2 regions of the Streptomyces sp. CLV115 genome follow, and region 1 is predicted to be linked to the other one. Evidence: riboswitches for the same ligand, from Rfam matches in the RefSeq annotation. Region 1 holds a riboswitch; the other holds the start of a gene.
The links. Region 1 has a riboswitch for glycine ahead of gcvP (aminomethyl-transferring glycine dehydrogenase). Riboswitches for the same ligand answer to the same signal wherever they lie in the genome.

Region 1 (15,823 bases):
AGGACCTTGAGCGGATGACGCTGATGAGCGACGGGGCGACGGTCTACGAGTGCTCCTCGCCCGACGAGGTCGTCAGTCTGCTCCAGGGCGGCCAGGGGGTCTTCGGCATCGCGGTGGGAGTGGTGTGGCAGGACGTGGACGCCGCGCTCTCGCAGCTGCACGGCGAGCGGGTGGACACCGGCGAGACCCTCATCGGGAACAACCCCACCGATGAGCTTGCGCGGCGGCGCAATCGCGCCGGCTGACACGGCCGAGGGTTCGGGCGCGGCGATTGTCAGTGCCGTAGGGCAGCATCGATTGATGTGAGAGCCGCGCCCACCATCCTGCATCTGGACATGGATGCCTTCTACGCCTCTGCGGAGCAGGCGGCGAAGCCGAGCCTGCGCGGCAAGCCGGTGGTGGTGGGCGGGCTCGGGCCGCGCGGAGTGGTCGCCACCGCGTCGTACGAGGCGCGTCGCTTCGGGGTGCACTCGGCGATGCCGACGGCGCAGGCGCGGCGGCTGGCGCCCAATGCGGCCTATCTGGTGCCGCGCTTCCAGCTCTACCGGACCGTGAGCGACCAGGTGATGGAGCTGCTGGCACGGCTCTCCCCGCTGGTGGAGCCCCTCAGCCTGGACGAGGCCTTCGTGGACCTGGAGGCCGGGGGGACGGCCGATGACACGGCCTCGGCGCTGGAGATCGGCGCGCAGCTGCGTACGGCCATCAAGGCGGTCACCGGGCTCACCGGATCGGTCGGGCTCGCCGGTTCCAAGATGCTGGCCAAGATCGCCTCGGAGGAGGCGAAGCCGAACGGCCTGCTGCTCATAGAGCCGGGCACGGAGCGGGCGCTGCTCGCGCCCATGTCGGTGCGGATCCTCCCCGGTGTCGGGCCGGCGACGGCGGATCATCTGCGCCGTGCCGGGATGACGACGGTCGACGACCTGGTCGAGGCGGGTGAGGACGAGCTGGTGCGCCTGCTGGGGAAGGCGCACGGGAGCTCGCTGCACCGGATGGCGTTCGGGTACGACGACCGGCCGGTGGTCGCGGAGCGGGACGCCAAGTCGGTGTCGGTCGAGGACACCTTCGACGCCGACCTGCACGACCGGGTGCGGATCAGGACCGAGGTCGAGCGGCTGGCCGACCGCTGCGTGCAGCGGCTGCGGGGCGCGGGGCGGTCCGGGCGCACGGTGGTGCTGAAGGTGCGCCGGTACGACTTCTCGACGCTCACGAGGTCCGAGACGCTCCGTGGGCCCACGGACGACCCCACGGTGGTCCGTGAGGCCTCCGCACGGCTCCTGGAGGCCGTTGACACCACCGGGGGCGTCCGGCTCCTCGGAGTGGGTGTGACGGGGCTTGCCGACTACACACAGGAGGACCTCTTCGCCCAGGCCGCCGGCGAGCGCGCCGCGGCAGAGGAGCCGGCCGGGGAATCTGCCGGGGAGCCGGCGGCGGGGACGGCACCGGCGGGGGACGAGATCGCCGAGCCGCCCGGCGATCCCAGGGCGGAGGTCCCGGAGAGTGCCGAGCAGCGCGCGGCACGGCGCTGGCCCGCCGGACACGACGTGCACCACGAGACGTACGGCCACGGCTGGGTGCAGGGCAGTGGCGTCGGAAGGGTGACGGTGCGGTTCGAGGAGCCCGGATCGCCGCCCGGCCGGGTGCGTACGTTCCGGATCGACGACCCGGAGCTCCGGCCCGCCGATCCGCTGCCCCTGGTCCGCGACCCGCAGGACTACTCGTCCTGGCCGGCCAGCCTGCCGAAGTCCCTGTCCGGGCCGGTCTCCTCCGGCGCGGAGTCCAGTCCGTAGTGCCGGTAGAGCTGGAGCTCCTGTTCCGGTGAGAGGTGGCGGCCGACACCAAAGTCCGGCGCGTCCTTGATCAGGGCACGGTCGAAGGGGATGCGGAGCGTGTCCTCCACGAATTCGCTGGGTTCCAGGGGGACGAACGCGTCCCGGCTGAAGAGTCCGGTACGTACGGCCGCCCACTCGGGCACACCGGTCGCGTCGTCGAGATACACCTCGTCCACGGTTCCGATCTTGGTGCCCTTGCGGTCGAACGCCTTGCGGCCGATCAGGCTGCGCGGATCGATGTCGGTCTGCACGGTCCCTCCCACTGGTCGCGGCTACTCCACTAGCACTACAAAAAGGCAGATCCGGGTGGTTGGCCACTCGAGAAATCAGCCACGAAGCCCGCTGGTAGGCTGGTCATGGCTGCTGACCCCGTGCGGGAGAGTCCTCCGGAGCTGATCCGAAGGCGCCGAAGGAGCAAATCCTCCCCGGAATCTCTCAGGCCCCCGTACCGCACGGACGAGGTCACTCTGGAAAGCAGGGCGGGTTTCGTGCGGCCGAGTGCCGGTGCGAGTCCCTCCCTCACCGACGGTGAAAGCCGGTACGCCGCACGGCGCGCCGGTGAAGCTCTCAGGTTGAGATGACAGAGGGGGAGGCCGTTCGGGCACCCGCGCCGTGGTGCCCCTCGCAGGTCGTGACAGACCAGGAGGCCTCCACCATGACCCCCCGTCGCACTCCGCTCTCCCAGCTGGAGCAGGGTATTCCGTTCGAGCAGCGCCACATCGGACCCGATGCCGAGGCGCAGGCGAAGATGCTCGCCCAGGTCGGTTACGGCTCGCTGGACGAACTCACCGCGGCCGCGGTGCCCGATGTGATCAAGAGCGCGGAGGCGCTCGGGCTGCCGGCCGCGCGCACCGAGGCCGAGGTCCTCGCCGAGCTGCGCGAGCTCGCGGACCGCAACCAGGTCCTGGCCCCGATGATCGGGCTCGGCTACTACGGCACCTTCACCCCGCCTGTGATCCTGCGCAACGTCATGGAGAACCCCGCCTGGTACACGGCCTACACGCCGTACCAGCCGGAGATCTCGCAGGGCCGGCTGGAGGCGCTGCTCAACTTCCAGACGATGGTCGCCGAGCTGACCGGGCTGCCGACCTCCGGCGCCTCGCTGCTCGACGAGGGCACCGCGGCCGCCGAGGCCATGGCGCTCTCCCGGCGCGTCGGCAAGGTGAAGAACGGGGTCTTCCTGATCGACGCCGACGCCCTGCCGCAGACGATCGCGGTCATCGAGACCCGCGCCGAGCCGACCGGTGTCGAGGTCGTCGTCGCCGATCTGTCCGAGGGCATCCCGGCGGAGATCGCCGAGCGCGGTGTCTTCGGCGTGCTGGTTCAGTACCCGGGCGCCTCCGGAGCCGTCCGGGACATCAAGCCCGTCATCGAGCAGGCCCACGAACTGGGTGCGGTCGTCACGGTCGCCGCCGACCTGCTCGCCCTGACGCTGCTCACCTCGCCGGGCGACCTGGGCGCGGACATCGCGGTCGGCACCACGCAGCGCTTCGGTGTGCCGATGGGCTTCGGCGGACCGCACGCCGGGTTCATGGCCGTGCGCGAGAAGTTCGCCCGCAGCCTTCCCGGCCGCCTCGTCGGTGTCTCCGTCGACGCGGACGGCAACAAGGCCTACCGGCTGGCCCTGCAGACCCGCGAGCAGCACATCCGCCGCGAGAAGGCCACCAGCAACATCTGTACCGCCCAGGTACTGCTCGCCGTCATGGCCGGGATGTACGCGGTGTACCACGGCCCGGACGGGCTGCGGACGATCGCGCGGCGCACCCACCGCTACGCGACGATCCTGGCCGAGGGCCTGCGCGCCGCCGGGGTCGACGTCGTGACGGGGGCCTTCTTCGACACCCTCACCGTGCGGGTCCCGGGCCGGGCCGCCGAGACCGTCGCCGCCGCCCGCGAGCGCGGGGTCAACCTGCGGCTGGTCGACACCGACCTGGTCTCCCTCGCCTGCGACGAGACCACGACCCGCACGCAGCTCGCCGCCGTCTGGGCCGCCTTCGGTGCGGACGGGGACATAGAGGCGCTGGACGCCACCCTCGCCGACACGCTGCCCGAGGGGCTGCTGCGTTCCGACGAGATCCTCACCCACCCGGTCTTCCACCAGCACCGCTCCGAGACCGCGATGCTGCGCTACCTGCGCAAGCTCGCCGACCGGGACTACGCCCTGGACCGCGGCATGATCCCGCTGGGCTCCTGCACCATGAAGCTGAACGCGACCACCGAGATGGAGTCGATCACCTGGCCCGAGTTCGGCGCGCTGCACCCCTTCGCGCCGGCCGAGCAGGCGCAGGGCTTCCTCACCCTCATCCGTGAGCTGGAGGAGCGTCTCGCCGAGGTCACCGGGTACGACGCGGTCTCGATCCAGCCGAACGCGGGCTCGCAGGGCGAGTTCGCCGGCCTCCTGGCCGTGCGCGCGTACCACCGTGCCAACGGTGACGAGCAGCGCACCGTCTGCCTCATCCCGTCCTCCGCGCACGGCACCAACGCGGCCAGCGCCGTCATGGCCGGCATGAAGGTCGTCGTCGTCAAGACCGCCGACGACGGCGAGGTGGACATCGAGGACCTGCGCGCCAAGATCGAGAAGCACCGCGACGAGCTTGCCGTGCTCATGATCACCTACCCGTCGACGCACGGGGTGTTCGAGGAGCACGTCGCCGACATCTGCGCCGAGGTGCACGACGCCGGCGGCCAGGTGTACGTCGACGGTGCCAACCTCAACGCGCTGGTGGGTCTCGCGAAGCCGGGCCGGTTCGGCGGCGACGTCTCGCACCTGAACCTGCACAAGACCTTCTGCATCCCGCACGGCGGCGGTGGCCCCGGCGTCGGCCCGGTCGGGGTGCGCGCGCATCTCGCGCCGTATCTGCCGAACCACCCGCTGCAGCCCGCGGCGGGCCCCGAGAGCGGTGTCGGACCGATCTCGGCCGCCCCGTGGGGCTCGGCCGGCATCCTCCCGATCTCCTGGGCGTACGTACGTCTGATGGGTGGCGAGGGCCTCAAGCGGGCGACGCAGGTCGCCGTGCTCGCCGCGAACTACATCGCCAAGCGCCTGGAGCCGCACTACCCGATCCTGTACAACGGCCCGGCCGGTCTGGTCGCGCACGAGTGCATCGTGGACCTGCGGCCGATCTCCAAGGCCACCGGCGTCAGTGTCGACGACATCGCCAAGCGTCTGATCGACTACGGATTCCACTCGCCGACCATGTCGTTCCCGGTCGCCGGGACGCTGATGATCGAGCCGACCGAGAGCGAGAACCTCGCGGAGCTCGACCGGTTCTGCGACACGATGATCGCCATTCGCGGCGAGGTCGAGAAGGTGGCCTCCGGCGAGTGGAGCGCGGACGACAACCCGCTGCACAACGCTCCGCACACCGCCGCGATGCTGGGCGGGGAGTGGAAGCACGAGTACAGCCGTGAGGTGGCGGTCTTCCCGGCCGGCGTCTCGGCCGCCGACAAGTACTGGCCGCCGGTGCGCCGGATCGACGGGGCCTTCGGTGACCGCAACCTCGTCTGCTCCTGCCCGCCGCTGGACGAGTACGACAACTGAGTCATGAGCGCGGGGGAGTGACGCGGACATGCGTCGGGGCCGGTTCGGAGATTTCTCCGGGCCGGCCCCAGCTCGTACCGGCCGCGATCAGGCGGCCTTCATCACCCGGTCGGTCCCCAGGGGCCGGTGCGGAGCGATGATCTGACCGTCCGGGAGCAGTTCGCCGGTGTCCTCGAAGAGAAGGACCCCGTTGCACAGCAGGCTCCAGCCCTGTTCCGGGTGGTGGGCCGTCAGGCGGGCGGCTTCCCGGTCGGCTGAGTCGGCGGTCGGGCATGGTGGCTGATGCTGGCACATGGCTGGGTTCTTTCGCTGCGTTGTAGTGAATGTCCTGCGGCTGGATGAGGTGTTCATGGCCGCCCCCCGTATCGATAGGTCCGGTCCCAGTGTTGCCCCACGGGCGGCAATCCGCAGGGATTTCGCAGCAGCACTTGTCCTTACTCGGAGGACGCATCACCCGCGCGGACGGTTCACTGCAACTGCACTGTCACTTCGGGTGGTTCGGGGTGGTCGGACCGGGCTAGTCCGGACGGGGACCGAAGTGCGCCCCCCCAGCGGTGTGCCCCGCCACCAGGGAGGTGACGGGGCACAGTGTTCTCGTACGGGGCGCAGCGGTCTCGTACGGGGGTGCGGTTCTCAGGCCGGTGATCCGAGCAGGGGGCCGGGGCCGGGGGTGATGCGCAGCGTCATCACGCGGAGCAGATCGGCGACCCGGTGCGGGCGATGGGCCGCGATGCCCGGCGGGGCGGGGGCCAGCGGAACCAGGAGATCGGCCGGGGCGAGTTCCCCGCCGGCGGCGTCTGCCTCGGCGTCGCCGTGCAGCCACAGCGCGAGCATGTAGAGCTCCGGGATGGACAGCAGCCGTGGCTGATAGTGCGTGGTGACTGTCTCGGCCTGGCGCAGGGCGAGTTCGGTCGAGGCGATGTAGGGGCCCTCGAAGAAGTGCGAGAACGCCCAGCCGTCCGGAGTGAGCATGGTGTCCGCGGCGGCGACGGGCTGCTCCGCGCTGCGGATCAGGAACCGCCACGCGGCGAGCCGGGTGGCGGGAGCGAGCCCGCCCGGCCCGATCCGCTCCAGTACATGGACGGGGAGCGGGAGTTCGGGGCTCAGTGGTCCCTCGGCCGATCGGAGGGCTGGGGTGCGGGCCTCGCGGACTGCGGTGGGTGAACCGAGTGCCGCGAGAACGCTGCGCAGAGCGGGCGCGGGAGCCGGGGGAACATGCAGCGGCATAGTGGGTCGCCTCTCACTTCGGAGACACGGTGGTGCGTGGGCGGGTGCAGACGTCGCTGTCGGCATACGGGGCCAGAGGAGGCCGGTGACTGAGCCGGTGCGTCAACTCTCTGCCTCGTCCGCGGAGTTTATACGACACGCGTTCACGCGGTGATTCCACTAGCCGTCGCAGCTATTGCCGACAAGGCGGTATCGAGACTTTATTATGCGGAGAATCTGCTGATTTTGCGTCAGCGGCGCAGCCGCCGCCTGGGATTTTTCCCCGGCCGTGGACGGCCGAAACGCGACGGTGTATTCACCATGCGCCAAGATGGGAAACCCGTGCTGCATCATGCCCATGGAATGTGCCTCGGGCGGGCGCACTCAGATTACTGGCTCCGTGGCGTTCACGGGGGCGTTATGGATCACCCGGCCTGGGCATTATCGATCGTGACGCGAGCGGCCTGGGCCGCGGGCCGCCACTTGAGGGAGGGACGCTCCGATGGGGGAGAAGGTCGTGGCGGGCGCCTTTGACCTGTCTGATCGGCAGGGGTACCGGAGGAAGCTCCACCAGTGCCTGGAGGGGCTGGAGCGGCTGATGACGGAGCGGAGGTTCGACCGGCCGCGCAACCTCATGGGCGTGGAGATCGAGCTGAATCTCGCGGGCGCCGACGGCATGCCGAAGATGATGAATGGGGAGGTCCTCCCGCGCATCGCGAGCCGTGATTTCCAGATGGAACTCGGGATGTTCAATTTGGAAGTGAACATAGTCCCGCACCGGCTGGACGGGCGTGTTTTCGACCAGTTGGCCGAAGAGCTCAGGACCGGGCTCGGATATGCCCACCGGAAGGCGGGCGAGGTGGATGCCGGGATCCTGATGATCGGTATTCTGCCCACCCTGCGTCGCGAGGACCTCGTCGTGGCGAACCTCTCGGACGCGGACCGGTACACGCTGCTCAACGATCAGATCGTGGCCGCCCGGGGCGAGGCCTTCTCCCTCGACATCCAGGGTGTGGAGCGACTGGTGTCCACCTCCGCATCGATCACCCCCGAGGCCGCCTGCACCTCGGTGCAGCTGCATCTCCAGGTGACACCGGAGCGGTTCTCCGCGGTGTGGAACGCGGCCCAGGCCGTCGCCGGCGTCCAGATCGCGCTGGGGGCCAACTCGCCGTTCCTGTTCGGCCGGGAGCTGTGGCGGGAGTCGAGGCCGCCGCTCTTCCAGCAGGCCACCGACACCAGGCCGCCCGAACTCCAGAACCAGGGGGTGCGGCCCAGGACCTGGTTCGGCGAGCGGTGGATCGGCTCGGCGTACGAGCTCTTCGAGGAGAACCTGCGCTACTTCCCGCCGCTGCTCCCGATCTGCGACGAGGAGGAGCCGCTGCGGGTCCTGGACGAGGGCGGGGTGCCGCGATTGCAGGAACTGGTGCTCCACAACGGCACGGTCTACCGCTGGAACCGCCCCGTGTACGGCCTCGCCGACGGCGTACCCCATCTGCGGGTGGAGAACCGGGTCCTGCCGGCCGGACCCACGGTCACCGATCTGATCGCCAACGCGGCGCTGTACTACGGGCTCGTCCGGGCGCTCGCGGAGGAGTCCCGGCCGGTGTGGACCCGGATGCCGTTCTCCGCCGCGGCGGAGAACTTCGACACCGCGTGCCGGCTGGGCATCGACGCGGAGCTGATCTGGCCGCGATCCGGCCGTGCGGGCGGGCTCACCCGGGTGCCGGCCGTCAAGCTCGTACGGGACGAGCTGCTGCCGCTGGCCGCGGCGGGGCTCGATGCCTGGAACATCGAGCCCGCGGACCGCGACCGCTACCTCGGGGTCATCGAGGAGCGCTGCAGGCGGCGGGTGAACGGAGCGTCCTGGCAGGCCGACACCTACCACCGGGCGCGCCAGGCCGGGCTCGACCGGCACGCGGCGCTGGCCGCGACGACCCGGCGGTACGCCGAGCTGATGCACAGCGGGGAGCCGGTGCACACCTGGCCGACGGGTGCGCCCCCCATGCCGTGAGCCCGGTGGGCGGGGCCGCTCCGCCCTCCGGCTCATGGCCGTGGCCTCCCGGCCCGGACCGGTCCGGGAGGCCCGGGGGCTACTCCTGTGCGCCGTGGCTGCTCTGGCCGGCCGTCATGATCGCCTGCAGGATCACCACCTGGATCTCGGCCGGGTCGATGACCTGGTAGCCGCCTCCGCCGGTCACCTTCGCTATCTCGTTCACCTCGTCGCGGTCGGCCTCCGGACCGACCGCGATGGCGAGTATCGGCACCGGACGCTCCGGATCGGCGATCCGCTTCAGCTCCGCGATCAGGGCACTGCGGGAGATGGAGAGGTTGTCCTGGTTCGAGCCGTCGGTGAGGATCACGACCGCGTTGAACTTGCCCTTCACGTAGGTCGCCTGGGCGTCCTTGTAGGCGGCGAGCATGGTGTCGTAGAGACCGGTCGCGCCGCCCGGCACGGGCTTCAGCGCCGCGAAGGCCGCGGAGAGCTTCTCCCGGTGGGTGCCGCCGCCCTTCGCCGGATCGCCCAGCCGGTCGGTCGGCATCAGCCTGCGGTAGTCCTTGTCGCCGTCGAGAGTGGTGGCGAACTCCCAGAGCCCGATCTCGTCGTTCGGGGTGAACTGGTTGAGGGCCTGGATCAGGGACGCCTTGGTGACATCCATCCGGGACTGGTTGCGCCCCGGGACGATCGTGGCCATGGATCCCGAGGCGTCGACGACCGTGGTCAGCCGGGCGCTCTGCACCGTGATCGTCCACATGCCGAGGGTCTGCTGGAGCTCCTCGACGGTCGGTGCGGCGGCGGCAGCGGTGGCGTACGGCTGGGGCTTCCTGCCGCCCGCCGGTGCGACCACCGACTCGCCGGCCGTCCCGTCCACGTTCCTGAAGCCGTGCTTCTCCAGCGTGGCCTGCGAAGCCGGCTCGTCCAGCAGCGTCATGAACCGCAGCGCCGCCCGGCTCTCGGGTGTGCTCATGCTGGCCTCGTCGACCAGTGTGTACGGATAGTTCAGGAGCGGCGTGCCGTCCTTGGGGTAGAACAGGTCGAGCTTTCCGCCGCCGGTCGACTCCGCGTTGTGGGCGAACGCGGCCTGCTCGGAGAGGAGCACCGCCTGGTTGTGCTCCGGGTTGCCCGGCTCGGCGCCCGAATCGTCCTGTGCCAGCGTTTCCAGTACCTGTGTGTCACCGTCCGACATGCGCTGTGCGAGCAGCTTGGCGGTCGCCGCGACCCTGGTGTCGCTGTCCCCGCCCTGCTTCTCGGAGGACGCGCCGATGCCGGCGAGTGCCAGCAGGCCGGTGGCGCTGCGCGCCGGGTCGGCCGAACCGAGGCGCACCTTGTCCGACTCCATGGCCGCGGCCGTCAACTCCGCCCAGGTGTACTTCTTCTTCGGCCAGCCGAGGCTCTTGGCCGCGGACGGCACCATCGCCAGGGTCACGGGGGAGGACGCGACGGAGTCACCCGGTGTGATCGGCACGCCGTCACCGGAGCCCTTGGCCCGGTCGAGCCAGAGGTCGGAGTCGGGCAGCCAGATCTGGAAGTCCGGAGAACGGGTGTTGTCGGAGAGGGTGTCGGCGACCTTGTACGAGTCGCGGGCGACCACCGTCACGTACAGGCAGCGACCGTCGGACCGCACCTCGTCCTTGCGCGCCTTGTCGGCGATGGCGCGAACGGCGGGCGCGATGTCCGGGGAGGTCATCATGGACAGACGTACGGCCGAGTCCTCGCAGCTCTTCGAGAACGACAACAGGCCGCCCTGCACCGCTACGGCCGTTCCCGCCGCCACCGCGAGAACGAGCGCGGTGGCGATCGCGACGGTACGCCGGCGGTGCGGCGGCGAACCGTCCCCGCTTCCTTCTCCGGCGTAGTCGTCGGGCAAGCTGTGACGTCCCATGTCGGTGGTGCCCCTCCTTGAGGATGAACAAGGAAAAGGGGGACCACACCATCGGCAATGGTGGTTGTCCCCCGGCCTGTCGCGCATGATCTTCGTACCTGCATTCGAGACCCTAGCCGAGGGGGAGCAGGATGGGGCGTGAATGCACAAGTCAAGGCAGGTGTACAGGTGGAGGCGGGGCTTATGGCTGATTCTTACCCCCAAGAGGCATTGTCACGACGGATCCTGCGGTCCGAAACGGTCCTCGTGCTGGCTCTCTCGCTGGGTGCCAGCGGAGTGTCTGCCCTGATCAGTTTTGTCGGATCACTGACGAAACCAGGGGGTTTGAAGGATCAGGCGGCGACGCTCAACAGCTCGTACGCGCCGGGGCGTCCATGGCTGGATCTCGCCTGGCAGCTCTTCGGTATCACGACGGCGCTGGTGCCCGTGGCCCTGGTCGCACACCTGTTGCTCAGGGAAGGCGCCGGGCTGCGGGCCATCGGTTTCGACCGCACGCGGCCGTGGCCGGACCTCGGCCGCGGCACGTTGGTCGCGGCGGGCATCGGAAGTGCCGGACTGGCCTTCTACCTGGTGGTGAGGGCCGCCGGATTCAATCTGACCGTGGTGCCGGAGTCACTGCCCGATGTGTGGTGGAAATACCCGGTTCTGATCCTGTCCGCGATCCAGAACTCCGTGGTGGAGGAAGTGATCGTCGTCGGGTATCTGCTGCGCAGACTGGGACAGTTGGGGTGGACGCCGATGGCAGCTCTGGCCGCCAGTTCGGTGCTGCGCGGTTCCTACCACCTGTATCAGGGGATCGGCGGCTTCATCGGGAACATGGTGATGGGCGTCGTCTTCGTGCTGCTGTACCGGCGTTGGGGGCGGGTCGGGCCGCTGGTCGCGGCGCACGCGCTGCTGGATGTCGGAGCGTTCGTCGGGTACGCGCTGCTGGCGGGGAAGGTGGGCTGGCTGCCCACGCCGTGAAGGCCCGGGTACGGAGCAGGGGAGAGGGTGCGGGGAGCGTCGGGTCGGTCCGTACATCCCTTCCGCAGCCTCACATCGCCCCCCTTTCTCGCGCCCCCCGCATCTTCGTCCGAGATGTCAGAGCGACGTGAGCAGTTCGCCGTCGATGACCGTCACGGCGTCGCCGGTGAGCAACGTGCGGTCGCCGCGCAGGGAGGTCCGTACCAGGCCGGAACGGGCGGAGGCCTGCAGCCCGGTCAGATCGTCGCGGCCGAGGCGGGCCGACCAGAAGGGTGCCAGCGCGGTGTGGGCGCTACCGGTCACGGGGTCCTCGTCGATGCCTACACGAGGGAAGAAGCCGCGCGAGACGTAGTCGTAGCCACGGGCCGGGTCCGCCGCGGCCGCCGTGACGATGACACCCCGCCGGGAGACGTCGGCCAGCCTGGCGATGTCGGGGGTCAGCCCCCGCACGGTCGCCTCGTCGGACAGTTCGACGAGCAGGTCGCCGATGTGCGGGCCGGTGTCCTGGACGGAGAGCGGCTCCGCGCCCAGAGCGGCGGCCAGCCCGGCCGGGGTCGCCTCGGGCGTGAGCGGGGACGTGGGGAAGTCGAGGGTGATCGCACCGTCGGGGCGGGTGTCCGAGGTGAGGATCCCGCACCGGGCCGCGAAGCGTACGGTGCCGGTCGCCGCACCGGTGGTGTGCAGGACATGCGCGGTGGCGAGGGTGGCATGCCCGCACATGTCGACCTCGGTGGCCGGGGTGAACCAGCGAAGTGCCCAGTCGGCCTCGCCGCCCGGGGGCAGCGGGTGGGCGAAGGCGGTCTCGGAGAGGTTCACCTCCATGGCGATCCGCTGGAGTCGATCGTCGTCGGCGAAGGCGTCGGAATCCAGGATCAGGACCCCGGCCGGGTTGCCGGTGAAGGGGCGGTCGGTGAATGTGTCGACGATTCGAATCCTCATGGCGCGACCCTATGCAGGGCGCGGAGCCGTGTACCAAGGCCAATTCCGTGTCGCTGGACCTCTGCGCCGATGGACCTGAATGCCGATGGGCGTGGACGCCGATGGACCTGAATGCCGGACCTTAATGTCGACGACTCCCCCGGACGGTATCGGCGTGCCCCGGGGACGGGGTGCGTACCGGCGGGGGCTGCCGCGTGCCGGTGGGGTGGTACGCGGGCGGCCCCGCCGAGGTGCTTGTCCGGGTGCGCCGCACCGCACTACCTTGCCGATGTGGATCTCTTCTCACGCTCCTGGACGGCGTTGCGCACGGCGGTCGCCGGACTTCCGGACGAGGACTTCGCGCGACCGTCCGGCTGCGCCGGCTGGCTGGTGCGGGACCTGGTGTGCCATCTGGTCATCGATGCCCAGGACGTCCTGATCACCCTGGTGACGCCCGCCGAGACAGAACCGACCCGAGACGCGCTGACCTACTGGAACGTATCGGAAGCGCCACCGACCGGCGACGACCCGCTGGATGCGCTGATCGTCCGGCTGGCCGCCGCGTACGAGGAGCCCGGCCTGCTCAGGTTCCACCTCGACGACGTGGGCTCCGCGGCCGGCCGTGCCGCCGTGCTCGCCGACCCGGGTCTCCGGGTCGCCACCCGTGACGTGGTCCTCACCGCGGGCGACTACCTCGGCGCGTACGTCCTGGAGTGGACGCTGCACCATCTGGACCTCGTCGCGTACCTTCCGGGCGCGGCCGGACCGCCTGCGGAGAGTCTCGCCCGGTCGCGCGAGATGCTGGAGAGGATCGCCGGGGCGGAGTTCCCCGCGTCGCTCTCCGACACGGACGCCCTGCTGGTCGGCACGGGACGGCGTGCCCCGACCGGCGCGGAGAAGGCGGTACTGGGCGAGCGGGCCGCGAAGTTCCCGCTCTTCCTCGGCTGACGGGCCGGCCGCTGCCCCCCGGCGGCTCGGGGAGCCCTGTCGCCACCGTCCTGCTCGGCGACGATCTGCGGGCTCGTCGGCCCACTTGTGCGGTGTGGCCACGCCGGGTGATTCGATGGATGGCCGGGGGCTGCGGATCCCCTGCGTCAGAACGGCGGATCCTCGCAATGACCACCCGCCCCGGTGCCAGCCCGGGAAGCGCGTCCTGCCGTGCGAGGGGCGTGTTGTTCGCGGGCCGCGATGTCGGCTGCGCTCTCCAGAGCGTCGGTGTCGTACCCCCGTGCTTTCAGCGCGTCCAGGACGCGGCTCCGCCTGTGGCGGTCGGTGCTGGTGGCCAGTAGACGACGGGCGTGGTCGACCAGTTCGCCACGGTGCGCGACGAGGTCGGGATGCTCCGAGAGGGGGAAGGCGGCGACCAGGGCCGCGTGGCGTACGCCCGGGTCGTCGTGGCCGAGGAGAGGACGGACGGCCGAGAACAACGCCGGGCGCAGGTCCCGGAACGCGCGCATCTCCCCGTACTCCTGGAGGAAGCCCGTGCCGCAATGGCGTTCGCCCACGGCGACGCACTCGTCGTCGGCGTCGTGGGCAGTGCTGCCGAGCCAGTCGAGCAGTCTCACGAGGAGCGGGTGATTCGGTGGCATGCCGGCGTCGTGGCGGGAGTCGGCGGCCGAGACGGCCGGGTGGCCGAGGACGGCCGCCACATAGAGCGCTACGGGAACGGTGGCTTCGTAGACGGTGTTCTGGTGGGTCACTTCCCTGAGCGCGTCCCGGGCGGCGGTTTCCCTGACGACCGGGTCGGGGTCGAGCAGACGTGCCAGGGCCGCCGGCAGGGACTCGCCCGTCCCGCGCACAGTGGCGAGCGACACCCAATCCGTACGGTCCAGGATCGTTTGATGGTGCGGCAGCTCGGTGGAGTGGCGGTGCCCGCATTGCCGGCGGCTCATGTTCACAGGCGGAGGCTATGGCATCGCCGGGCCGGCACCGGGTGTGGACGCCTCGCACTGCCGTGCCGCCGAGCGAGGGGGACGGGCGCGGCGTTCGCTCGTCGAGCCGGCAGAAGGCGCTTCGCCCGCCCGCCCACGCCTGCGCAGAGCAGCCGCGCACCCGAATCCGCCGTCCTTTCTCCGAGGTCGCCGAACCCGCTTCGGCGAGGTGGCGTGCCGGTCGTCCTGTCCGTTTCGGTGTTGTCCGCCGGCCGGCTAGAAGACGCCGGCGCGCATGTGTTGCGTGAGGTTCTGGAGAACTTCGCGCAGCCACGGGCTGCGGACGGCCGGCAGCCGTGCCAGCGTGTGCCGGAACGTCTCCGGGTCGGCCCGGAACGTGTGACGGGGGCGCGGGACGGGCGGGTCGTCACGGAGGACGTCGCCGGGTATCACTCCCGAGGCGAGGACGGGGGGAAACGGCTCGGGGAAGGCCAGCCCCAGCCACACCCCGAACGGCAGCGGCACCGGGTACGCGGAGGCGGCCGGGCCGGCCGGGGCCCAGGTTTCCCCCGTCTGGGGATGCGTCGGTACGAGGACGATGTCGGCGTCCGCGCCGACAACGGGACACTCCGGTCCGGCCAGAACGGCGCGCCGTGCGGGTGGGCCTGCGGGGAGCAGCGCATCGAGGGCACGTCGGAACACCTCTCCGGTCAGACCGCCCGGCACGGTCACCGGCCGTCCTTCCGAGGCCGCCAGCAGATGGGCGAGTGCCCGGCCTGCCGCCGCCGTCCACTGCGGGCTCCACGACCACCAGTGGTTCGGCCCCATCCGCTCCCCCCACCGGGCGATCGGCTCGAACGGGGGCGTGCCGCTCTTCTCCGTCATCAACTCCTCCCAGGACAGCGGTACGGCGCAGGCGTCGGTGTCGTCGACGGGGCAGCGGCGCACGGCGTCCGGGGCGAGCCACACCGCCTGCCAGAGCGAGCAGTCGTCGATCCTGCTCGCCACGGGCAGGCCGCACGCCTCGCAGGCCATGTTGGGGCCGTCGGCCCCGTCGAGGCCGCAGCAGTATCCGCCGCTTCTCTCCAGGATCAGCACGGTGCCCCGGACGTCTCCGGGGGCGATGACGATCGCGCCGGGCGCGTTGCCGGACAGGGCGTGGAGCGGTGCGTGGATGCCGCGGGCCGCCGCCTCCTCCGGATCGACCTGCGACCACGGCCGCCACGGTGGCCCCCACGGCTCCGGGTCCACGGCGAACGTGCCCGACTCCATGAGTACCGGGAGCTGCGTCCCGTTCCCGTACTTCTGACGGGCGTGGACGGGCAGGGCGACCTCGGACAGTCGGGTGGTCAGCCTGGCGTCGCACCCAGCGCACACGAATACGAACAAATGTCCTCCGTTGGGGAAATGGGGGCATCGTCGCAGCTCGGCGGCGACCGGCCAAGGCATTTATGGGCAGCTCCATTGCCAGGGCGCCGTCCATGGAGACGGATCGCCTCTGCCCGGCCCACTGGCTCGCGGCTGGTTCGGTCCGCCCGCGACGGCGTCGGTAGATTGCTGCGATGCCGTATACGACGATGCCACTCCATCTTGAGACGACCAGGCTGACGATGC
Region 2 (15,823 bases), on a different contig from region 1:
AGCAGGGCGTAGAACTGCGGGATCTCGATGGCCGGCTCGGTGAGCCGGAGCGGGCCGGCGGGCATCCGGTCGAGGCCGGTGGCGATCCGGCGCAGATCGAGCCAGGGGACGCCCACGCCGCCGCCCGGGGCGTGCGGGTTGAGCCAGATGCCCCAGCGGTCGGGGAAGAGGGTGCGGGCGATGTCCCGGCCGTCGACCAGCTCATGGGCGCGGTTCCAGCCGCTGGCCGAGAGCTCCTGGGCGGAGGTCACACAGGGGGCGTAGCCGAGGCCGTCGACCTCCATGTTCCCGTACTGGGCGTCGGGCGAGCCCGCCTGGCCCTGCCAGAGGAGCATCCAGATCCGGCCGCCCGCGAGGGCCTGCAGCAGCGCCTCGTACGCGTCGTAGCGCCCGGGCGTCACTTGGCGCAGCATGTGCTCGACCTGCCCGGCCGCCGCGGTGCCTGACGCACTCACCTGGTCCCGCCCCTCTTCGATCCACTGTGTCGGCCCGCCGCCCCGGGCACACGGGTGCGGCATGATGCCGAGGCACCAGCCATGAAACCAGCTTATGCGCCGGTCCTGACACCGACTTGACGTCATGGGTCCGAGCGGTGTTCCCCACCGGTGCCCGGCGGGGGCCCGCGCCGGGTTCTATATGCCCGCTCGCTGGTAGAACGGCCGTATCCGCTCGCGCATCCAGTCGCCGACCGGGTCCTGTGCCACGTCGAGCAGTACGAGATTGACCGGCCAGGGAACCTCGACCCGGCCCAGTGCGCGGCCGAGGGCGTCCATCGGCGCGTTGCGCCCCGCGCCGTCCCAGGTGGAGAACTCGACGCCGACGAAGAGGACGGGGTCGCCGCCCTCGATGCTGGCGAGCGCCCGGCGGGCGGAGAGCACCACACCGCTCTCCTCGAACTCGCCGGCCGCGGCGGCCAGGAAGTCGACCGGCTCCTCCTTCCAGTCCGGCTCGTACAGCCGGACCCTGCCGCCGCCGGCCGGCCCGTCCAGCGGGGTGCGCCCGGCCCGGCAGAGTTCGGCCACGGCGGGCGGCGGCAGCGGCATCCCGACCGCGCCGCCCGGGTTCACCGCGATGCCGAGCTGCGGGGGCAGTCCGCGGGCGAAGTCGCGGGCGGGCGCGACGGTGAAGGACATGTGGGCGCCGACACAGGCGAGGAACTGCTGTTCGGAGCTGAAGACCGGGACGTACGGGGCGCCCTCGATCTCCGTCGTCGGCAGGTCCAGGGCCCCCGAGTCCGGACCGCCGCCGTTGGGCAGCGGCACCCAGACCTGGCTGCGGCCGAGCACCTCGACGAGCCGTCCGCCCGCCTCCGGGCTGCCCACCGAGGCCATCAGCACTTCTTCGAGCTCATTGCCCGGCCATCCGCCCTGCGGATGGGACTGGACCTGCGCCGGAACGTCCACTGCTTCCCCTTCTCGCCCAAGCTTTCCGGCAGAAGATTAACGCCCGGCCCCGAAGCGCCCCCGCCCCGCTACCGACCGCCGGGCGGCCCGTCGGCGAACTCGATCCGGGCGAGCCGCCCCGCCGCCTCCCGGTCCAGCAGCACCGCCGAGCCGCACCCGGGCGGCAGCAGCCCCTTCTCCGTCGCCCGCAGCAGCCTGCCCACCGCCCTGCGGTGCCGGGCGAAGGCGTATCCCGATACGCCGCGTCCGCGCTCGCGCTGGCCCTCCCGCGCGGTCTCGGGCGTGACGTCGAGCAGGACCAGACGCAGCGCCCGGCCCCGGCGCCGCGCGTCCCGGGCCAGCCAGCCGCGCACCCAGGACTGCGTCCCGCAGTCGTGGACGACGACGGACTCCCCGGAACGCAGCACCCGCCACAGCCCCCAGTAGTGGGCGGCACGGACGAGCGGGCGGTAGAGGGCGTACGGGAATAACCGGGGCACGGACCGCGCCCAGCGGTCCCGGGTGTCCTGGGAGTCGATGGCGTGCGCCGTCGTCACCGCGCGCCGGATGAGCGTCGACTTGCCGCTGCCGGGCAGCCCGGAGACCACGACCACGTCGCCCGCCGCGAACCGCAGGGCGCGCGGGCTGCGCCCGGCCCGCTCCCGCAGATCCCGCACGACGGGCGCGCGCGGGCCCGACATCTCCCGGGCCGGGGCCCCCGGCTGTGCGGGCATCGCCCCGTGCGCGAACCCTGCGGTCGTCGCGTACCGCTGCAACGTCATCGCCCTCCCCCTGTCGGATCACCCCACGTATGCCCCTGAAGTGTAAAGAAAAGGTAATGCGGCACAACCGTCCACGCCGGTGATTTCCGGCGGGGGACCGGGGCCCCACTCCGGCCCGATGCGTGCGATGATGGCCCGGCCAACTGCATAAAGGCCGTTCGAATCCGCGCGGGAGAGTTCCGGTCACTACCTGTGCCGGGCGCCGAAGGAGCAAGTTCCTCCCTTGAATCTCTCAGGCCCCGTACCGCGTGGATGAGGCAGATCTGAAAAGCGGGCCGCTTCGCGGCTCCACCCAAGGTGCAAGCCGAACCCTTCCAGGGGGTCTCGGCGAACCTCTCAGGTTCCGATGACAGATGGGGAGGGATCGTCCTCGTCGTCATGCCCTGGGAGCCATATCCATGAGCACCGCCCCCCGCCTCACCGCCCTCGATGCCCTGCACCGTTCGCTGGGCGCGACCATGACCGACTTCGCGGGCTGGGACATGCCCCTGCGGTACGCCAGCGAGCGCGACGAGCACAACGCGGTGCGCACCAGGGCCGGCCTCTTCGACCTGTCGCACATGGGCGAGATCACCGTCACCGGCCCCGCGGCCGCGGCCTTCCTGAACTTCGCGCTGGTCGGCAACATCGGCACCGTCGCCGTGGGCCGGGCGCGCTACACGATGATCTGCGCCGAGGACGGCGGCATCCTGGACGACCTGATCGTCTACCGGCTGGGGGAGGCCGAGTATCTGGTCGTCGCCAACGCGGGCAACGCCCAGATCGTGCTGGACGCGCTGACGGCCCGCGTCGAGGGCTTCGACGCCGAGGTGCGCGACGACCGGGACGCGTACGCACTGCTCGCCGTCCAGGGCCCGGAGTCCCCCGCCATCCTGGCCTCGGTCACCGACGCCGACCTGGACGGCCTGAAGTACTACGCCGGTCTGCCGGGCACGGTCGCCGGTGTCCCCGCGCTGATCGCCCGTACCGGCTACACCGGCGAGGACGGCTTCGAGCTGTTCGTCGCCCCCGAGCACGCCGAGCGGCTGTGGCAGGCGCTGACCGAGGCGGGCGCCTCCCGCGGCCTGATCCCGTGCGGGCTCTCCTGCCGCGACACGCTGCGCCTGGAGGCGGGCATGCCGCTGTACGGGCACGAGCTGACCACGGAGCTCACCCCCTTCGACGCCGGTCTCGGCCGGGTCGTGAAGTTCGAGAAGGAGGGCGACTTCGTCGGCCGCAAGGCCCTTGAGGCCGCCGCCGAGCGCGCCGAGACCGCTCCGCCGCGCAAGCTGGTCGGCCTGGTCGCCGAGGGCCGCCGGGTGCCGCGCGCCGGCTACCCCGTGGTCGCCGTGGGCGGAGCCGGCGCCCAGGTCGTCGGGGAGGTCACCTCCGGCGCCCCGTCCCCGACCCTGGGCAAGCCGATCGCCATGGCGTACGTCGACGCCGCGCACGCCACGCCCGGTGCCGAGGGCGTCGCGGTGGACATCCGCGGCACCCACGAGCCGTACGAGGTCGTGGCACTGCCGTTCTACAAGCGCCAGAAGTGACGTCGGCGCTCATCGAGAAGTGACGCAGTCGCGTCTCACACCGTAAGACCACCGTTCATCAGCACTCCCCCGCGTACAGGAGAATTCAGGTCATGAGCAACCCCCAGCAGCTGCGTTACAGCAAGGAGCACGAGTGGCTGTCGGCCGTCGAGGACGGTGTGGCCACGATCGGCATCACCGAGTACGCGGCCAACGCGCTCGGCGACGTCGTCTACGCCCAGCTCCCCGCGGTCGGTGACACGGTGACCGCGGGCGAGACCTGCGGTGAGCTGGAGTCGACCAAGTCGGTCAGCGACCTGTACTCCCCGGTGACCGGCGAGGTCACCGAGGCGAACCAGGACGTCGTGGACGACCCGTCGCTGGTGAACTCCGCTCCCTTCGAAGGCGGCTGGCTGTTCAAGGTACGCGTCGCGCAGGAGCCGGAGGACCTGCTCTCCGCCGACGAGTACACCGAGTTCTCCGGCAACTAAAGACCCCAAGGGACCACCTGATGTCGCTTCTCAACTCATCCCTCCACGAGCTGGACCCGGACGTCGCCGCCGCCGTCGACGCCGAGCTCCACCGTCAGCAGTCCACCCTCGAAATGATCGCCTCGGAGAACTTCGCTCCGGTCGCTGTCATGGAGGCCCAGGGCTCCGTCCTCACCAACAAGTACGCCGAGGGCTACCCCGGCCGCCGCTACTACGGCGGCTGCGAGCACGTCGACGTGGTCGAGCAGATCGCCATCGACCGCATCAAGGCGCTCTTCGGCGCCGAGGCCGCGAACGTCCAGCCGCACTCCGGTGCGCAGGCCAACGCCGCCGCGATGTTCGCGCTGCTCAAGCCGGGCGACACGATCATGGGCCTGAACCTGGCCCACGGCGGTCACCTGACCCACGGCATGAAGATCAACTTCTCCGGCAAGCTCTACAACGTGGTCCCGTACCACGTCGACGAGACCGGCGTCGTGGACATGGCCGAGGTCGAGCGCCTCGCCAAGGAGTCCAAGCCGAAGCTGATCGTCGCCGGCTGGTCCGCGTACCCCCGTCAGCTGGACTTCGCCGCCTTCCGCCGCATCGCGGACGAGGTCGGCGCGTACCTGATGGTCGACATGGCGCACTTCGCCGGTCTGGTGGCCGCGGGGCTGCACCCCAACCCGGTGCCGCACGCCCACGTCGTCACGACCACCACGCACAAGACCCTCGGCGGTCCGCGCGGCGGTGTGATCCTCTCCACCCAGGAGCTCGCCAAGAAGATCAACTCGGCGGTCTTCCCGGGCCAGCAGGGCGGTCCGCTGGAGCACGTGATCGCGGCCAAGGCGGTCTCGTTCAAGGTCGCGGCGACCGAGGAGTTCAAGGAGCGCCAGCAGCGCACCCTGGACGGCGCCCGCATCCTCGCCGAGCGCCTGGTCCAGCCGGACGTCACCGAGGTCGGTGTCTCCGTGCTGTCCGGCGGTACGGACGTCCACCTGGTCCTCGTCGACCTGCGCAACTCGGAGCTGGACGGCCAGCAGGCCGAGGACCGGCTGCACGAGCTGGGCATCACGGTCAACCGGAACGCCATCCCGAACGACCCCCGGCCCCCGATGGTCACCTCGGGCCTGCGGATCGGTACGCCCGCCCTGGCGACCCGCGGCTTCCGGGCCGAGGACTTCACCGAGGTCGCGGAGATCATCGCCGCCGCCCTCAAGCCCTCGTACGACGCGGACGCCCTGAAGGCCCGCGTCGTCGCGCTGGCCGAGAAGTTCCCGCTGTACCCCGGCCTGAAGTAGTCCGGACAAGTTCTGGTAACACGTTGGGGCGGGGCACCGCGCACACTGAACTGTGAGCGCGGTGCCCCGTCCCATGCCCCCGCCCTCCGGGCCGCCCGGCCCGTACCGCACCACCCGGCAGACAGCGACGTCTACCAACCCCTTGAGGAGTCACCGTGGCCATCTCGGTCTTCGACCTGTTCTCGATCGGCATCGGCCCGTCCAGCTCCCATACGGTCGGCCCGATGCGCGCCGCCCGTATGTTCGCGCGCCGGCTGAAGAACGAGGGGCTGATCGCCCACACCGTCTCGATACGCGCCGAGCTGTACGGCTCGCTCGGTGCGACCGGTCACGGCCACGGCACTCCCAAGGCCGTACTGCTCGGCCTGGAGGGCGAGTCGCCGCGCACCGTCGACGTGGAGTCCGCCGACGACCGGGTGGAGCAGATCCGCAGCACCGGCCGGATCAACCTGCTCGGTATGCACGAGATCGACTTCGACGCCGACGAGCAGCTGATCCTGCACCGCCGCAAGGCCCTGCCGTACCACGCGAACGGCATGACCGTCCTGGCCTTCGGCCACGACGGCGAGGTGCTCCTGGAGAAGACCTACTACTCGGTCGGCGGCGGCTTCGTCGTCGACGAGGACGCGGTGGGCGAGGACCGGATCGTGCTCGACGACACCGTGCTCAAGCACCCCTTCCGCACCGGCGACGAGCTGCTGCGGCTCGCCCACGACACCGGGCTGTCCATCTCCTCGCTGATGCTGGAGAACGAGAAGGCCTGGCGCACCGAGGACGAGATCCGCTCGGGACTGCTGGACATCTGGCGCGTCATGCAGGCCTGTGTCTCGCGCGGCATGTCCCGCGAGGGCATCCTGCCCGGCGGCCTCAAGGTCCGCCGCCGCGCCGCGAACACCGCCCGCCAGCTGCGGGCCGAGGGCGACCCGCAGACCCACGCGATGGAGTGGATCACCCTCTACGCGATGGCGGTCAACGAGGAGAACGCGGCGGGCGGCCGGGTCGTCACCGCCCCCACCAACGGCGCCGCGGGCATCATCCCGGCGGTCCTGCACTACTACATGAACTTCGCGGCCGGCGGCGCCACCGAGGCGGAGAAGGAGGACGGCGTCGTCCGCTTCCTCCTCGCGGCGGGCGCCATCGGCATGCTCTTCAAGGAGAACGCCTCCATCTCCGGCGCCGAGGTCGGCTGCCAGGGCGAGGTCGGCTCCGCCTGTTCCATGGCCGCCGGCGCCCTCGCCGAGGTCCTCGGCGGCACCCCCGAGCAGGTCGAGAACGCCGCCGAGATCGGCATGGAACACAACCTGGGCCTCACCTGCGACCCGGTCGGCGGTCTGGTCCAGATCCCGTGCATCGAGCGCAACGGCATGGCCGCGGTCAAGGCCGTCACGGCGGCGAAGATGGCGCTGCGCGGCGACGGCAGCCACAAGGTCTCCCTCGACAAGGTCATCAAGACCATGAAGGAGACCGGCGCGGACATGAGCGTGAAGTACAAGGAGACGGCGCGGGGCGGGCTCGCGGTGAACATCATCGAGTGCTGAGGGAGCGGGCCCGGCCCGGCCGGCGGGTTCTCAGGGCAGCTGCTGGCCCCGCAGGGTCACCCCGTACCTCGTGCGCAGGCGGTCGATCTCCCACCAGGCGACGGCCGAGACCGAGGCCGGTCCGCCTATCACGGCGCAGAGCTGGACGAATGGCGGGCCCGGCGGCATTCCGCTCATGAGCAGGTTGACGACCGCCAGCTCCCACACCAGCACCCCGGTCAGCAGGGCCGGAAGCGTGGCATGCACCTCGGAGGTGCCGAACACGGTGCGGATCATCGTCCGGGAGGCGAACAGCACGAAGAACAGCATCCACACCACCGGGGCGGCCAGGGCGAGCGTGATGAACGGGGTGAAGAAGTAGGCCTCCATGTTCTGGCCGATGAGGAACGTGGCCGTGGCCAGCAGCGGCACCGAGGTGAGCGCGCCGAAGTACATCAGGGCCGAGCGCACCGCCGGGCGCAGACGTGTGCGCATGCCCGGCCGCGCGGCCTCGGGTGCGATCCGGAACAGGACCAGGATCACCAGCGGCGCGCTGAGCAGCAGCAGCCACGGGGTGAAGGCGAGCCGGAGCGCGTACTGCTCCTGGACCTCCGCGAAGTCCGCCGCGGAACCGTAGACGAGCAGGATCAGGAACGACGTGGCCAGCGCGGCCCAGGCCCTGATCTGCTGCACGCGCATCACCTGCGGGTCCACGATGCGGCGGTGCGCGTGCGGGGGGAACCTCAGGTGTGCCTGCCGGCGGGCGGTGCGGGCCAGCGGGTAGGCCAGGACGAGCATGAGCAGGGGCCAGAAGCAGCACACCAGCAGGGCCCACACGCACCCGTGGATGGGCAGCGCACGCAGCACCTCCATCAGCGGGGGCCAGTCGCCGTCGCGGAACTGCTGCCACAGCGAGCGGTGCGGGACGTACGGGCGGTAGGGTGGCGGGCCCTGGGGCGGATACGGCCCGGGGTGGGGATGAGGCCCTGGCTGCGGGGGTACGCCCGGTGGTGGCGGTGGCTGCCCGTTCGGCCGCCACGACGGGTCGTACGGATTGTGTCCCCCGAAAGTCACGCCGTTCTTCCTTCCTGAACCGTGCGGCGGGTGTGCCGCGGATCCGATCTTGGTGAATCTCCGTCAGCAGTCAACCTCCATTGCGACGGCCGCGCATCGAGCAGTACGCGTCCGCCCGGCAATCGCCCCGGAATCGCCCCGCCCCGGCCCGGCCGGGCTGGCAGGATCACCGCATGGGAACCGTGTACGCACTCCTGGTGGGCATCGACGACTATCCGGACAAGCCGCTGGGCGGTTGCGTCAACGACGTGACGGAGGCGGAGAGTTGGCTCCGGCAGCACGGCGGTTCCGGTCTCCGGATCCTTCCGCTGCGCGACAGGGCGGCGACCAGGGCGGCGGTGGTCGACGGCATCAGGGGGCATCTGGGGCGCAGCGGTCCGGGCGACACGGCGCTGTTGTGGTTCAGCGGGCACGGCAGCGAGGACGAGAGCGACGATCCCCGTACGGCGACCGGGCGCAGTCAGGCGCTCGTGTGCGCCGACAGCCTGGACCCGGGCGGTCAGCCGATCCAGGACACCGAACTCGGGGCGCTGCTCGACGAGATCGCGGCGCGCGGCGCGCACGTGGTCGCCGTGCTCGACTGCTGCCACTCCGGCGGGATCACCCGTGATCCGCCGCCCGGTGCGCGCTCGCGCCAGGTGGCCTGGCAGCCGTGGTGGCGCACGGACGGCAGCGGGGCTCCGCGCGGTGCGGGTGCGCAGAACGCCGAGCCGCTTCGGCATGTGCTGCTCGCCGCGTGCCGGGAGCAGGAGCTCGCGTACGAGGCGCTGGTGGACGGCGAGCAGCGCGGGTACTTCAGTCATTCACTGGTGCACGCGCTGCGGCGGCTCGGCCCGGCGGCCACGTTCGGGAAGGCGCACGCGCTCACCGAGGAGCGGGTGCGCAGCCGGTATTACGCGCAGCATCCCGAACTGCACGGTCCGGAGCATCTGCGCTTCCTGCACGGCGACGCGCTGCCCGTCCCCCCGTTCCTGCTCCGGCACACGGTCTCGGGGTGGGAGGTCAACTGCGGCCAGGTGCACGGACTGCGGGCCGTGGGGGCGGAGTTCACCCTGGTCGGGACGGACGGCGGGCGGTCCGGCGAACCGCGGGTGGTGGTCGTGCGGGAGTTGCGCCCCGAGTCGTCGCTGGTGGAGCCGGCCGGCTGGACGCCGGGGCGGGACGATCTCACCACGGTGCACGGGGTGAATCCGTCGGCGCCGGCGTTCCCGCCGGCCGCGGTGACGGTCGTCGGCGACCCGGCGGCCGTCGGGATGATGACGGCGGCCGTGGCCGGTGCGCCGATGCTGTCCACCGGCGGGCCGGGACTGCCGCTGCGGCTGGACGTCGGGCGCGGCCTGGCCCGGGTGACCGGGGGCGACGGGCATCCGGTCGACCCGCTGCCGCTGCGTTCGTCCGACGATGCCGCCCGGGTGGTCGACTGCCTTTCCCACATCGTCCGTTGGCATCAGCTGAAGGACCTCGACAACCCCGACCCCTGGCTGTCGTCGCTGGTGCGGGTGACGGTCGAACCACTGGTCGGTGACCTGTGGCACACGGCGACGGGCGAGGTGGTCTGCGTGTACACGCAGAGCGGGCAGGAGCCGCAGGTGCGGGTCCGGGTCCACAACGACTCCCCGCGCACGCTGTGGTGCGTACTGCTGGATCTGGCCGACGACTATGCGTGCTCGCCGGCCCTGTTCGAGGGCGACTTCGTGGCGTCCGGGCACGCGGGGACGGCACGGCACGGCGAGCCGGTGTGGCTACGGCTGCCGCCCGGCCGTTCCCTGGTCCGGGGTTCGTTCGCCCGGGACTGGCTGCGGCTGATCGTCGCGGAGAATAAGCTGAACGTGGCCCCGTTCCGGCTGCCGGCCTGGTCTTCGGACGCCCCTGGCGCGGAGCGCGGCGACGTGGGCCGGCCGGACCGGGACGCGGGCTCCGTGCTGCGGCTCGCGCCGCTGACGGGCCCCCGGACCGCGGGTGGTCCGGCCGGGGACGTGGGCCGGTGGGGCACTGTCGTGGTGCCGGTGCGCACCGTGCTGCCCGACCTCACCATCCGAGGTGCGTGAAGCCCGCCCAGCCGGTCGGGTCGGTGGCGTCGATCAGCGGCACGCGGGCAACCATGTTCGCGGGCATTCCGGCCGGCGCCCCGCGCCCCTTGTCGAGCATCCACAGCTGGGTGTCGCGCAGGGCCTGTCCGGGTGTCCGGCCCGCCCGGCACATGAAGTGGTGGGTCATGTACATCAGTACGGACGTGGCCGCGTCCGGCACCGGCCACAGCGAACCGAGCACCGAGCGCGCGCCCGCGACGAGGAACGCGGTGGACAGGCTGTACGCCTCGTCGTAGCCGTGCCCGGACACGTTGGTGCTGCAGGCCGCCAGGACGACGAGTTCCAGGTGGGGGTAGCGGGCGGTGCCCTCGGTCAGTTCCTCGGCGTTCAGGTTCCCGCCGGACAGCTTGAGGTACGCGCTGTTCCGCCGGCCCTGCCGCACCTCGCCGTGGCAGGCCAGGTGCAGCACGCCGCCGCGCTGCCGGCCCAGCCAGTCGGTCACGGCGGCGGGCGTGGCGGTGCCGGGGCCGAGGAGTTCGCCGTCCGGGTAGCAGGCCCGGAAGATGGCCTCGGCCTCCTGTCCCGCGTGGAAGAGGTCGCGGGTCGGGTCGCCGACGACGAGGGCCTGCCGGGTGTCGGCGGCGGGCCGGGTGGCCACCTCGCACAGCAGCCGGGCGGAGGGTGCGTACGAGATCTCCGCCTCGTGGCATGCGTACTGCCGGGTGCCGCGGCGGTCGGGCAGCCGCGCGGCGTGCCAGGGCACGACGCCCAGTTCGGCCATCGGCACCAGCACCAGGGCCGGGATCCCGCCCGGCCTTCGGCCCCGGGAGACTTCCTTGAGCAGCGGCTCCATCACCGCCTTGCCCGCCCAGTCGCACAGCCGCTCCAGCGCGACGCGGCCCTCGGTCCGGATGGTCGGCTGCGGCCGGGACGGGGCCTCGGGGGGTCCGCCGGCGGTACGGCCCGGGGCCCCGACGGCCCGGTAGCCCGTCAGCTCGTCGGCGGTGACGGTGAGCCGGGGCAGTTCGAGTGCCCTGGCCGTGCCGTCGGCGGAGACGATCAGCGCCGTGCCGGGCACGCCGTCGCCGCCGGGCACCAGATAGACCAGCGCGGTGCGGCCCATGGCACGCAGCGCCCGGCCGATGTCCGTGAGGGTGGGGACCTCCAGCAGCCGCCGCCGGTGCGGGGACGCGGCGAGTGCCTGGAGGACCCGGCGCCGGAGCCGGCTGGAGGGGCCCGAGGCGGGGGGCGCGGCGGCGGGCACGGTCCCGGGAGCCGGTTCGGGTGCGACACCGCCCGCCGCCCGCCACTCGTCGGCCGGGCCGGACTGGCCGAGGGCGTCCAGCATGTCGGGAACGGTGGCGGCGACGGTCGCCGCGTGCAGGACGAGGCCGCGTCCGGCGTCCAGGGCCCGCACGGCGTCGTCGTGGGCGCCGTCGGTCAGGCACCAGCGGGCCACGCCGAGCGCCTGCTCGCCGGCCCGGCGGCCGGTCTCGGCGGCGTGCACCGTACCGGACTGGAGGAGGACGCTCCAGGTGGCGGCGCGCATCGCGTCGAGGCCGATGCGGCGGGACTCGGCATGGTTGAGGCGGGTGGCGCGGGTGTTGAACATCTGGTTGTCGCCGCGGAACCGGTAGCCCGAGGCCAGGGCCATCCCGATGGTGTTCCACAGCGGGTGCGCCGGGCCGCCGGCCAGGCGCAGGGTGTGCTTCAGCCAGGAGATGCCCTGGTCGAGGTGGCCGGGGCGGTCGGCGCGCGGGACCGACGCCATCCCGCCCAGCGCGCAGTGGGCGGAGCCGAGCGAGAGGGCGTTGCGGATCCAGCGGTCGTCGTCGGGTTCGAGGAGGTCCAGGGCGTCCCGGAGCAGTTGGGTCGCCTCGACGACCCCGCGGGCGTTGCCGGCGAACATGGCCCGGCCGACGCTGCTGATGCCCGCCTCGCCGAGCCGGTCGATCTGTCCCTCGCGCGGCAGCAGCGCGATCTGCCGCCGTACTTCGCCGATGTCGGGGGTGGCCACCATCGCGGAGTGGTCCGGGAAGGCGCCTCCGGTGCTCCGGCTGCGCAGGATCTCCAGGTTGGCCCGGGCGATGTCGAGGTTGGCCTCCAGCCCGACCCGGTCCATGTGGTCGGGGGACAGCCGGGCGACGACCTTCTCCAACTCGCCGACCTGCCGGGCGAGCGCGTCCGCGTCCTCGCTCCGGACGGCCTGGTGCCCGCGGAACACGGCGAGCTGCCCGTCGAAGGCCAGGCGCGTTCCGGCGTCGAAGGCCGGCGAGTTCCGCAGCCGCGCCAGGTCCTCCACGGCCGAGTCGAAATCGTCCTCGCCGCCTCCGACCTGGGCGAGGTGGGCCCGGAGTCCGGCGTGGGTCGCGTCGAGCGCGTCGCGTTCCCGGCTGCCGGCCGGGAAGGCGTCGCGATTCTGCTCGATCTGGGCGATCGCCGCCTCCATCTCGGCGGGGGTCTCGATCCGTTGCAGTCCGGACATGCTGTTCGTGGCGACGACCGTCGCCTTCCAGCGGCCCTCCGGGCCGTGGGCCTCGGCCTCCCGCAGCAGTTCGTCCACCTCGTCCGGGCCTCCGACCGACTGGTGCCAGCGCAGCGTCGGAAGGAGGACGAGGATCTGTCCGGCGCGCATGCCGGACATCAAGGTCCCTCGTTCCAGGGCCTGCCAGTCGGTGTACAGCCGCGTCCACGCCTCGTCGGCCGTGCCGCAGCCGAGCCGGTCGAGTACGAGATCGGCGGCGCGGGTGAGGTCCTGGGCATCGGTCCTGGCGTCGAGGAGCGACTGCTGGATCTCGTAGGTGAGGGCCTGGAGGTCGTACGGCTTCCCCGGCATGACTAGGGCATCCATTCCTGCTGTCGTGGCGCGGCCTGTGTGCGGTACGGGGCGAGGACACCGTTCAGCCATCGCTCGCCCTCGTCGGTCCCGAAGTCGATCCGGGGGGCTCCGGTGGGTTCGAGCGGTGGTGTCCCGCACCGGTCCTCGAACAGGACGGCCACCCGGTCCGCGGGTTCGCGTTTGGAGGGCCAGACGAAGCCCTGCGCCCAGGGCGCGGTCCTGCGGCGGATCCAGTGGCCCCAGTCGCGGGTCTGCGGGTAGTCCGCACCCTCGGCGTGCACGAGCCACGAGTCCTGGGCGACCGCCGCCAGGTCCCTGCCGGACATCAGCGGCACCACGTCCACATCGGTGGCCAGGCGCAGGAAGGACAGGCTGCGGCGCTCGAAGGCGGCCCGCGGGAGCAGGCGCGTACCGCCGTCGCCGCCGCCGTCGAAGGGGAGCGAACGCAGCAGCACCTCGCACACGGCGGCGCCGACGCCGAACCCGACGTACAGGTAGCCGTACTTCTCGTACGGGGTGCTGTCGAAGCGTCCGCCGTAGTAGAAGGCGTGCGCGGGCTCGGGGTTGAAGGCGACCGGGTCGCGGTGGCTGCTGTGGACGCGGTGGACGAGAGTGCCGGCGGGCAGGGTGGCACGGCCGGGCTCACCGGGCAGTTCCTCGGGGGGCGGGTACTTGGGCACGGTCTACCACTCCCCGCCCGTGACGGTCAGCGCGCGGGCGGCGCCGAGGAGTTCGGGGTCGCGCCCCTGCCCGAGAAGGCCGGCCGGCGGGGCGCCGGTCCACGCGTTCGCGGAGAGCCACCAGTCCGCGGCGCCCCAGGGGTCCCGGTCGGGGCGCAGCACGCCGGCCACCTCCAGGACGACCTCCCACGGCATGTCCCCGGCCTCGAACTGGAAGGCGGGCAGCTGCCGTTCCCCGTACTCACGGGTCAGGACGATCAGCCGGGGGTCGACGGGGCCCGTTCCGCGCGGGGTCGACGCCGGGGCCGCCAGCAGGCGTTCGCGCACCGGGCCCAGGAGCGGGCCGACCATCGGGTTGCCGTCGATCACGAGCATGCAGAGGTCCATGACGTCGTAGCCCTCGTGGACGGCGGACGGGGACGAGCCCGCGAACCGTTTCGTGGCGCCGTCGCCGCGCAGCCGGTCCGCCTCGTGTTCCGGAAGCGCGTCCAGCACGGTGCGCACCGCGCGGTCCGCCGCGTCCCGGTCGGTCCCCCGCTCGCGGGTCCGAAGACCGGTGCGCATCTCGGCCAGCGGCGCGCGCAGCGCCCGGTGCGCGTCGGGACCGAGCAACGGCCCGAGCCGGGGCCAGTCGGCCGCGACGGCGGCGAGCATCATGAAGGGATTCACCCGCACTCACGCCCTTTCTGTTCGCGGGGTCCGGTCCGTTCACGGAGTCCGGTCCGTTCACGGAGTCCGGTCCGTTCGCTGAACGCGACCTCCCGCAGTACCGAAGCAACGTCGAACGGTCCGGCGCGAGTCGGCACGGGCCCATGATCGTGCGCCGGTCACGGCATCACAAGGTGCGCCCGGCCGTCCGTCCACGCTAGCGGTCGGCGGGAGGCCCGTCGGGTCGGCGGCGGGTCGTCACCGGGTCGTCATCGGGTCGGCGGGAAGGGCGGGGGTGCGCTTCCGGGGCGCGCCGCGTGCGCGGCGCATCCACCGGACGGGCGCCGGTCCGTTCAGCTCAGGTGTACCGGCAGCGATTCGATGCCGTAGACGATGGACAGCTTGCGGAAGGCCAGGTCCTGGGGCGGGACCGCGAGCCGCATCCCGGGGAACCGCCGGGCCAGGGCCGGGTAGGCGGTGCGCAGTTCCATCCTGGCCAGTTCGGCGCCGATGCAGCGGTGGATGCCGTGGCCGAAGGCGAGATGGCTGCCCGCGGGGGTGCGGTGCGGGTCGAAGCGCCCGTCGTCGCCCACGTACCCGGCATCGCGGTTGGCGGCGCTCAGCGAGCAGAGCACCATGTCGCCCTGCGGTATGACCACTCCGCCTATCTCTATGTCCCGGCGGGCGAACCGGGGGAAGGCTATCTGCACCGCCGAGAGGTAGCGCAGCACCTCCTCGACAAAGGGTGCGGTCATGGCGTCGTCATGCCGTATTCGGTCGAGCACGTCCCCGTTCTGCAGCAGCACCAGGGAGCCCAGGGCGATGGTGCTGGCGGTCGTCTCGAACCCGCCGGTGAGCACACCGTCGGCGAGGCCCGCGAGTTCCTCGTCGTCGACGTCGTCGCCGTGCTCCCGCACGATCATGCCGAGCAGGCCGTCGCCCGGCTTCTCGCGCTGCGCCTTGACGACGTCCCTGAAGTACGTCAGCGACTCCGACATCGCGCCGAAGGGCGCGGTCGTTCCGGCGAAGAGGTCGAAGCGGTCCATGGCGAGCTGCTGGAAGTCGTCACGGTCCTCGTAGGGCACGCCGAGCAGTTCGCAGATGGTGAGGGAGGGGATCGGCAGCGCGAACTCCTGCACCAGGTCGACCGGCCCCCGGGCGGCCGCCATCGCGTCGAGGCGTTCCTCCACGATGGCGTCGATCCTGGGGCCCAGCCGCCGCAGCCGGCGCATGGTGAACTCCGGGGTCAGGATGCGGCGCAGCCGGGTGTGGACCGGCGGATCGTTGAAGCCGAGACCGCCGGGGCTCTGTTCGGCCGCCACTCCGGCGTTCGTCGCGAGGTGGGCGAAGTCGGTGCTGAACCCGTCGGCCGAGCCGAGGACGGCCTTCGACTCCTCGTAGCCGCTGACCACCCAGGCGTCCATGCCGAACGGCAACGACACCTTGTGCACCGGCCGCTTCGCCCGGGTCCTGGCCAGTTTGTCCACCGGGTCGAGGCCGTCTCTGCGCAGCATCATCAGCAGGTCGTCGGGCAGCAGCCTGACCGTGGATGAGCCGATCCCGTACTTCTGGATCCTGGACAGGTAGCTGCGCCC

Region 2: another riboswitch for glycine. It lies ahead of gcvT (glycine cleavage system aminomethyltransferase GcvT); the one in region 1 lies ahead of gcvP (aminomethyl-transferring glycine dehydrogenase).

What each region holds. Positions count from the first base shown of each region.
Region 1 is NZ_JBCEWQ010000089.1:8,394-24,216, forward strand. It holds gene AADR41_RS26625 (MerR family transcriptional regulator) at 1-245, shown strand, start outside; gene AADR41_RS26630 (DNA polymerase IV) at 303-1,787, shown strand; gene AADR41_RS26635 (PRC-barrel domain-containing protein) at 1,712-2,080, opposite strand; glycine riboswitch at 2,194-2,290, shown strand; gene gcvP (aminomethyl-transferring glycine dehydrogenase) at 2,485-5,370, shown strand; gene AADR41_RS26645 (DUF5999 family protein) at 5,458-5,664, opposite strand; gene AADR41_RS26650 (hypothetical protein) at 6,004-6,597, opposite strand; gene AADR41_RS26655 (glutamate-cysteine ligase family protein) at 7,079-8,587, shown strand; gene AADR41_RS26660 (substrate-binding and VWA domain-containing protein) at 8,667-10,457, opposite strand; gene AADR41_RS26665 (CPBP family intramembrane glutamic endopeptidase) at 10,641-11,420, shown strand; gene AADR41_RS26670 (PhzF family phenazine biosynthesis protein) at 11,538-12,359, opposite strand; gene AADR41_RS26675 (maleylpyruvate isomerase N-terminal domain-containing protein) at 12,630-13,286, shown strand; gene AADR41_RS26680 (hypothetical protein) at 13,433-14,230, opposite strand; gene AADR41_RS26685 (hypothetical protein) at 14,486-15,598, opposite strand; gene AADR41_RS26690 (GNAT family N-acetyltransferase) at 15,772-15,823, shown strand, end outside.
Region 2 is NZ_JBCEWQ010000096.1:14,810-30,632, forward strand. It holds gene AADR41_RS27620 (enhanced serine sensitivity protein SseB C-terminal domain-containing protein) at 1-455, opposite strand, end outside; gene AADR41_RS27625 (enhanced serine sensitivity protein SseB) at 633-1,403, opposite strand; gene AADR41_RS27630 (AAA family ATPase) at 1,472-2,164, opposite strand; glycine riboswitch at 2,324-2,421, shown strand; gene gcvT (glycine cleavage system aminomethyltransferase GcvT) at 2,563-3,690, shown strand; gene gcvH (glycine cleavage system protein GcvH) at 3,783-4,160, shown strand; gene glyA (serine hydroxymethyltransferase) at 4,181-5,440, shown strand; gene AADR41_RS27650 (L-serine ammonia-lyase) at 5,596-6,978, shown strand; gene AADR41_RS27655 (hypothetical protein) at 7,009-8,031, opposite strand; gene AADR41_RS27660 (caspase family protein) at 8,205-10,079, shown strand; gene AADR41_RS27665 (CHAT domain-containing protein) at 10,060-12,897, opposite strand; gene AADR41_RS27670 (RES family NAD+ phosphorylase) at 12,900-13,580, opposite strand; gene AADR41_RS27675 (hypothetical protein) at 13,584-14,249, opposite strand; gene AADR41_RS27680 (cytochrome P450) at 14,582-15,823, opposite strand, start outside.